2 regions of the Pseudodesulfovibrio tunisiensis genome follow, and region 1 is predicted to be linked to the other one. Evidence: predicted binding sites of a transcription regulator. Region 1 holds the regulator's gene; the other holds the start of a gene.

Region 1 (4,210 bases):
AGAACATATTTCGAAACCGCTGCATCCTTGCCCGAAAGCTGCTTCAGTTTTTCATCAAAATACGGGTTCGGCAGGAAACGAAGATCAAAAACCAGATCAGCTTCCCGAGGCACTCCGTATTTGAAACCGAAGGAAATGACATGAACCCGCATTCCCTTGGCCTCTTCATCGAATGCCGCCCACTTCTCCTGAATCACGCGTCTGAGGTCATGGATGGAATACCCCGTGGTGTCGATGACCAGAGCTGCGGTCTGCCGGACGGGGTCCAACAGGTCGCGTTCCCGCTCCAGCGCCTGCTCCAGTCCCAAATCCCGGGTTTCCAGAGGATGCGGGCGACGGGTGGTGGCGTACCGTCGCACGAGCGTGTCCATTCGCGCTTCCAGAAAGACCACCTGAACCGCTGCCTGCTGCTCCTGCAACTGGCTGACGACGTCTTCCCAGCGCCGAGGGAAATCGGGCTGGCGCAGGTCCATGCCCAATACCAGACCTCGATGCTTTTTGTCCTGTCCGGAAAAAAGTTCGGCCAGCTTGGGCACCATGCCCGCTGGCAGGCCGTCAATGCAGAAATATCCGAGATCTTCGAATACCCGGAGAGCCGTGCTTTTTCCGGAGCCGGAAATGCCGGTGACCACGATGACGGGAAAAGTGTTGCGCGGAGACATCGCCACTCGGTTGGTTACGCGTTCTTGAGCAGGTTCCAGAGGGTATCTGCATCCACGGCATCCATGAATTCCTGTCTGAACGAGGAATCGCGCAGGAGCCGGGAAATATGCGCCAGAATGCGCAGATGCATTCCCGCCACCTGAGCCGGAGCAAGCACGAGAAAGAAGATGTGGCAGGGTTTGTGATCGAGCGCATCGAACTCCACCCCTTCGCTGCTGCGTCCCACCAGAACGAGAATCCTGTCCAGATCGTCGAGTTTGCCGTGGGGGATGGCGATTCCATCTCCGATGCCGGTGGAACCAAGCCCTTCACGTTCGAGAAGGACGCGAACGGCCTCGTTCGCGTCCAACTCGGAATATGCTTCGCCCAAGGGGGCGACAAGTTCTTTCAGTACCTCGGACTTTGTCGAGGAAACGAGGTTCGGAAAGATGAGTTTCTTGTCCAGGTAATCACCAAGTATCATGTCAGAATCCAGGTTCGATCAGTCCGAAATCCCCGTTCTTGCGCTTGTAGATGACATTGACGCCTTCGGTTTCCGCATTGCGGAACACCAGGAATTCGTGATCCATGGTTTCAAGCTGCATGGCGGCTTCGTCCACGCTCATGGGCTTTGGTTCATATTCGGAAGTCAGCTCGATCGACGGCGTACGTTCGCCGCTGAGGTCATCAAAGCTGAGGACGTTCATTTGCACGGTCTTGTTGCCGCGCGCCATCTTGCTGCGGCCCTTCATCTTTTCACGCATCTTTCTGAGCTGGGCTTCAACCTTGTCCAGCACCATGTCGATGGTGGAATACATGTCTTCGGAAGATTCGAAGGCCGAGATATGAATATTGTCGGCGGTAAGCACGATGTCCGCCTTGTGGCGAAACTTTTCTACCAGCAAATTCACCTGCAGTTCGGCAACCTCGTCGCCGGTGAAAAACTTTCCAAGCTTTTCAAACCGCTTGTTTGCATAGCCCTTGAGATGATCGGACGGTTCGAAATTCTTAAAGGTGAAGCTGATGTTCATGGTTACCCTCCTGGTTGATGATGGGTACAGACAACCTGTTAAAAAAACTGCTTGCGCTTGGAAGAGGACGGAATGTCCATTGCGGAACGATACTTGGCCACGGTGCGTCGGGCGATGTTCACGTCCAGCTTTTCCTTGAGAATCTCGCCGATGCGTTCGTCGCTCAGCGGCTTCTTGGGATCTTCCTCGGCGATCATCTTCTTGATGAGCGCCTTGACGCTTTCAGAGCCCACCTGAGAGCCGTCACCCAGGTCCAGCGCACTGTTGAAGAAAAACTTCAATTCGAAGATTCCGTGCGACGTGGACACATACTTGTTGGTGGTAATCCGGCTGACAGTGGATTCGTGCATGCTGATGTCCTCGGCGACCTCCTTGAGGATGAGGGGCTTGAGTTTGGTCACCCCGTTCATGAAGAACTCGCGTTGAAAGCGGACTATGCTCTCAACTACCTTATACAAGGTGCGCTGCCGCTGGTACAGGCTTTTCATGAGCCATGCAGCCGAACGCATCTTTTCCTGAAAGTATTCCTTGTCCTTGGCCGGAGCCGCGTCCAGGCTGTCCATGTAGAAGGAATTCATCTGCAGCCGAGGCAGTCCGTCCTCGTTCAGGATGATGACGAAATCGTCGCCGTAGCGGTACACGAAGACATCCGGGCTGACGTAATATGGTTCGGTACTGCTGAAATTAGTCCCGGGCATGGGGTCGAGCTTCTGGATTTCATCCAGATAGCCCTTGAGTTCTTCCAATGAAATCTTGAACTTGCGTGCAAGGGGCTTGTAGCGATGCTTTTCAAGGTCCTCCAGATGCTCGGTAACCAGCGAGACCAGAATGGGGTCTTCGTCCATTTTGAAAAACTCCATCTGGACCATCAGACATTCCTGCGGGGTGCGGGATGCCACGCCCACCGGATCAAGCCGCTGGATGCGTTTGATCACGGCCTCGATGCTCTCTTCCGGAGCGGAAACCATGCATTGTATTTCCTGAATGGAGGCCTGGAGATATCCCTTGCTGTCCAGATTGCCCAGAATGACTTCACAGATGGCAAGGTCCTGTTCCGTGAAATCGGAAAGATGAATCTGCCAGCTCAGATGGCCTTCGAGAGAAGGTTTCGATGCCAGACGGGCTTCAAAGGAGAGCCCTTCTTCAGGGTGGTCCGTTTCCCGGACCTGAGCCTGCTTCGAGGTACTTGAAAATTCACCGAGATAGTTTTCCCAGTCCGCATTGCGGACCAGTTCCTCGTTTTCCTGGGATTCGCTCAGCTTTTCGTTGGGGTCGCTTTCATGCTGCGGTTCGATGGGGTCCGTTTCCGATTCGTCCAGAAACGGGTTTTCCAGAAGTTCCTGCTGAACCGTTTCAACCAATTCCAAACGCGAGAGTTGCAGCAGCTTGATGGCCTGCTGCAACTGGGGAGTCATGACCAGTTGTTGCGAAAGCTTGAGTTGTTGTCTGAGTTCCAGTCCCATATTGATGCCCTGTGAACGCCGCTGAAGCCCGTTCCGGGTTGTGCTCGATTATCAAATCATGCGTTATTGTAATCCGATCGTTTGTGATACTATGCCACACACTGGGCACCCCTGCAAGACAAACCGCCTAACATGCCGTGACTATAGAAAATATACAGGCAGATACACGATATGAAAAAAGTGTACCAAACCTTTCCGGGAGGTGTAAATCGGGAAAAGGGGAAAAAACGCGGAATCCGCTTTTACAGGCGAAAATCCTCGCCGAGATATATCTGCCGAGCCTGACTGTTCTGGACGATTTCCTCGGGAGCTCCCTCCAGAATGACCGCGCCTTCGTAAACGAGATAGGCGCGGTCGCAGATACTCAGGGTCTCGCGCACATTGTGGTCGGAAATCAATACGCCGATGCCCATGCTCTTGAGCACGGAAATGATTTCCTGAATGTCGATGACCGCAATGGGGTCAATGCCGGCAAACGGTTCGTCGAGCAGGATGAAATCCGGGTCCAGAATCAGGGCCCGGGCGATTTCCAGACGACGACGTTCGCCGCCGGACAGGAACATGGAGGCCTGATCCTGAAGTTTGGTGATGGTAAACATCTCCAGCAGCTCGTCGGCGCGGGCCCGCTGCTGAGCCCGGGTCATGTCGGTCTGTTCCAGAATGATCTCCAGATTCTGGCGGACGGTCAGCTTCTTGAAGATGGAGCTTTCCTGGGGAAGATAGCTCACGCCGAGGCGTGCGCGTTCATGAAGAGGAAGGCCGGTGATGGGCTTGCCATGCAGCGACACCTCGCCGGCATTGGGTTTGACAATGCCGACAAGCATGTAGAACGTCGTGGTTTTCCCCGCGCCGTTGGGACCGAGAAGTCCCACGACTTCCTTGGGATTGACCTCAAGGCTGATGCCGTGCACCACCTCGCGTTGGCCGTAGCGTTTGGCCAGCCCTTTTGCAGCAAGTCCTTTGGACATTTTCGTTAGTCCACCTTGATCTTGGGAGTCAGGAAGATGGCTTCAACGCGCTTCTTGCTGCCGCCCACGACTTCGCTGCGGTTTTCACGCACGTAGAAATTGATGA
Region 2 (4,210 bases), 1.3 Mb from region 1:
GGCGCAGCCATGATCGGGAATTGGAAAAACAGTCTCATCCAGATGATCGCGGCTGTGGTGGTCGCGGTGGAGGTTCTGGTGCTGACCGCGCTCGGCATGTTTTACACCGAGTGGTTTTCCCGTCAGTTGGACAAGGGGCTGGAGGAGAGCGTGCGCATTCCGGGCGCGCTCATGAATCGTCAACTGCTTCGGTATCAGAGCGTGTCGGACAAGGCTGTCATGACCGAACTGGTGGGCGACCGGTTCGAGGACGGCATGGTCGTGGGCACGGACGGCATCATCTACTATGCGTACAGGCCGGATTTGCTCATGAGGCCGGTATCCTCGGTGCCCGGAGTCGACCCGGGCTGGTTTTCCGGGGAGTCGGACGTCCCGTGGGTACTGCGGCAGACCAAGGCAGGCAAGGGATATCTGGTCAGCGTGACGCCGGTGACAGCATATCAGGGCGGCAGACCGTTCTTTCACGTCTACGTGCGCGTGGCCACGGACGAGACCGAGGCGCTGAAATTCCGGGTTTTCGCCCTGTTCGTCGTAGGGTCGGCCGCATGCGTCTTTCTCACGTCCATGGTCATCCTTCTGTTTTTGCGTCAGCGCGTGACCAGACCCTTGGAGGAACTGGAACGGAGCGCCGACAATCTGGCGTCCGGCGACCTCGATCATCATGTTCCGGTGCATCGGCACGACGAGATCGGCAGTCTTGCCCGCAGTCTGGACCGCATGCGCGGAGCCATTCGGCAGAAGCTGGATGAACTGCGTGAGCTCAACGTGGACCTGCGCGAGCGCAAGGCAAGGATGAAGGCCTTGCTGGACGCATTGCCGGACGCGGTGTTCATCGTGGACGAGAACGGAAGATATCTGGAAGTGTACACGGGCAGGGCGCATCTGCTGCTTGATGATCCCGTTGCCATGCGTGGTCGGCTCATGTCGGATTTTGTTGATCAGGAGACTGCGGAACGGTTCATGACCGTGGTCGAAACCACGCTTGCCGGAGAATCCGTGGTTCTGGAGTATCCCTTGGCGGTGCATGGCGGACACTTCTGGTTCGAGGGGCGCACGGCCAGATTGGATCGGGAACACGGCGAGGCCTCGGTCATCTGGGTTTCCCGGGATATTACCGCACGCAAGCACATGGAGGAACGGCTTCGACAGGCTCGTGATGTTGCCGAGGCCGCGAATCTGCGACTCATGGAATTGGACAAGGCCAAGTCCGGGCTGGTGTCTTCGGTTTCCCACGAGTTGCGCACGCCCCTGACTTCCCTGCTCGGATTCGCCAAGCTCATTCTCAAGAATTTTTCCCGGCATTTCCTGACGCTGGCAGGGGGATGACGAAATGCTGCGGGCCAAGGGAACGCGCATTGTCGACAACCTGAACATTCTCATTCTTGAAGGCGAACGGCTGACCCGGCTCATCGGCGATGTGCTTGACCTGAACAAGATCGAGTCCGGTCGGGTGGAGTGGCGGGACCAGCGCATTGCACCGGGCGCCATTGCCGGAAATGCGGTTGATGCGGTGAGCGGACAGTTTGCCCAGAATCCGGACGTGGAACTGGTGCTGGATGTGGAGCCGGGGCTGCCCGAAATCGAGGTGGACCCGGATCGCCTGTTTCAGGTTCTGCTCAATCTGCTCAACAACGCCGCCAAGTTCACTGCTGCCGGCCGCGTGATTCTGTCCGTATCCGCGGCGTCCCCGGAAATGGTCCGCTTTGCCGTGAGCGATACCGGGCCGGGTCTTCCCGAATCCGAACTCGAACGGGTTTTCGAAACCTTTCATCAGGCTGTCGCGCCGGACGACTTGAGCTGCAAACCAGGCGGGGCCGGGCTTGGATTGGCCATTTCCCGGGAGATCGTGCAGCATTATCAGGGCCGCATCTGGGTGGAATCCGAGCTGGGCAAGGGCAGTGTCTTTCTGTTCGAGCTTTCAGCCGTATCCTGATTCAAGTGTGCAGCATATTGCACGTTTTTTTGCGCAATCATGCACAAAAGATGATGTCCTGCACAATGTCTCTGTTCCTCATCTTTCCGTAATTGTTGATTTTATATGTTTGGCACGCCCTGTGCTATGTCTTCAACATCACAGCGACAGCGAGGAATGACATGGATTTCATACAAGCAATAAACGGATGGTGCGGCTGGGCCGGTTCCTGGAGTGGACACGGCGTTCACGGCGGCGGGTATTTCTGGGGAATGTCCCTGCATTCCTGGACGCTGCTCATCATTCTGGCTCTGGTCGCGTTGCTGCTTTTTCGGGCGATTCGTCGTCCTGCTCCGGTCCAGACGGTTTCCGGCCTGTCGCAGAGCCCTGAAGACATTCTCAAGCGCCGGTACGCTCTTGGCGAAATCAGCAAGGAAGAGTTCGATCGCATCAAGCGCGAACTCCATGACATATAAGCAGTTCCTTCAAGAACCCTCTCCTTCCTCTCGCAGAGCGCCCCGCATTGTGTGGGGCGCTCCTGCTTTTGAGGGACGGCGGGGCGTCCCGCGTTTCGAAGAGGTTGGGCTGTGCCAGCTTGGCGGGCCGTGCCGGGCGAAGCAATTCGCCGTCGACTGCGCGCCATCTTGATAAGGGAGGATTTCGCCCTTCTCGGGCGAGTTCCTTTTATATCAAGGCGGATAAAAGGAACTAAAAGCCGCCTTTTGGGACCGCCCCGGCCGTGCGCGTTTCCTACTTGATCAAGGCTGTTCTACCGTGCGTCCGCCACAGGAACGGATGCCTTGATCAAAGGAAAACGGTGGGAGGTTGGTTGGGCCGGGGGAGCTTGGTAGGGGCGAGGCGACCTTTCTCGCTCGGAACAGTATTCCTTACTCAGACCGAATTTCGGCTCGCGAGGGCTTGGAACCAGTTGCAGCGACCGAAGCCGGGGCGATGCGGTTTTCGCAGAAAACGTCGCAATCGCCCGGCGAAAGGGCGCTACTGGTTCCTGCCTGAGAGAGTCGGGAGCACAGTGCAAAGGGGCTTTTTTTTCGTTTATTTTTTTGCCCCAACAAAAAAATGAACTCGCCCGGGAAGGGCGAAATCCTCACCTTGCAGGATGGCACGGCAAAGACAGCGCGGCGACGCGCCCTGAAGAGATGGGGCTGTACCAGCTTGGTGGGCCGTGCCGGGCGAAGCAATTCGCCGTATACTGCGCACCAACTTGATAAGGGAAGATTTCGCCCTTCCCGGGCGAGTTCCTTTTATATAAAGGCGGATAAAAGGAACTAAAAGCCGCCTTTTGGGACCGCCCCGGCCGTGCGCGTTTCCTACTTGATCAAGGCTGTTCTGCCGTGCGTTTGCCACTGGGACGGATGCCTTGATCAAAGGGAAACGGTGGAAGGTTGGCTAGGCCGGGGGAGCTTGGTAGGGACGAGGCGACTTCTCACGCCCAGCACACTGTCCTCTTACTCAGACCGAATTTCGGCTCGCGAGGGCTTGGAACCAGTTGAAGCGACCGAAGCCGGGGCGATGCGGTTTCCGCAGGAAACGTCGCAATCGCCCGGCGAGAGGGCGCTACTGGTTCCTGCCCGAGGGAGTCGGGAGCACACCGCATAGAGGCTTTTTTTTCGTTTATTTTTTTGCCTCAACAAAAAAATGAACTCGCCCGGGAAGGGCGAAATCCTCACCTTGCAGGATGGCACGGAAAAGACGGCGCACCCAAAACAATTTCCACAAAAAAACGCCAATGCGCTCGAAGGAAATATTCTCTTCGAGCGCATTGGCGTTTTCAAAAATGAGGGAGGCGTCCCGGACCGGGACGCGGATCAGATGCCTCAGCCGCCGCTTGAGCCGCAGCTTCCGCTGCCAGAGGCGAGCTTCTTGTGCAGGCCGGTGTCCTTGAGCATTTCCGGAGTCCGGGCCTTGGACAGGTCCGGCATGGTGAACCCGGACGTGGGCGCACGGCCCTCGAACATGGACATCAGCCGCTCCACGTTGTCCGAACCGCAGGTCGGGCAGGCCGGGATTTCGTCCGGATCGAAAACCAGTTCCTCGTATTCGTGCCCGCAGGCATTGCATTTGAATTCATAGATGGGCATGGCGAGTTCCTCTTTGGGGCATTGCTTTTCTCTCTGGATGAAAGATGGGGCGGATACGGGAATTGTCAAGCGGTTTCCCTTGCACTTTGCTCGAAACTTGTGCAAACATGAGCGCAACAAATTGCACAAAAGAAACAGCGCCGTTCTTTGAAAATATTTGTTATCCTCTGTAATAAAAGACTTTTCATTTTTGGCACGC

Evidence for each region. Region 1 encodes sigma-54, which starts transcription at its own class of promoters, with help from an activator protein. Its sites were predicted from a motif close to CTGGCACGGNNNNTGCTT; they were not measured.
Region 2: a site for sigma-54 is predicted at 2,043-2,060, ahead of MPN23_RS10265 (SHOCT domain-containing protein). Genes of this name have one in related genera too.

The regions. Positions count from the first base shown of each region.
Region 1 is NZ_CP094380.1:781,035-785,244, reverse strand. Features, by position in the region: gene rapZ (RNase adapter RapZ) at 1-662, opposite strand, end outside; gene MPN23_RS03900 (PTS sugar transporter subunit IIA) at 677-1,126, opposite strand; gene hpf (ribosome hibernation-promoting factor, HPF/YfiA family) at 1,128-1,673, opposite strand; gene rpoN (RNA polymerase factor sigma-54) at 1,712-3,136, opposite strand; gene lptB (LPS export ABC transporter ATP-binding protein) at 3,379-4,104, opposite strand; gene lptA (lipopolysaccharide transport periplasmic protein LptA) at 4,110-4,210, opposite strand, start outside.
Region 2 is NZ_CP094380.1:2,085,695-2,089,904, reverse strand. Features, by position in the region: gene MPN23_RS10275 (HAMP domain-containing protein) at 10-1,326, shown strand; gene MPN23_RS10270 (sensor histidine kinase) at 1,331-1,933, shown strand; gene MPN23_RS10265 (SHOCT domain-containing protein) at 2,095-2,388, shown strand; gene MPN23_RS10260 (FmdB family zinc ribbon protein) at 3,748-4,011, opposite strand.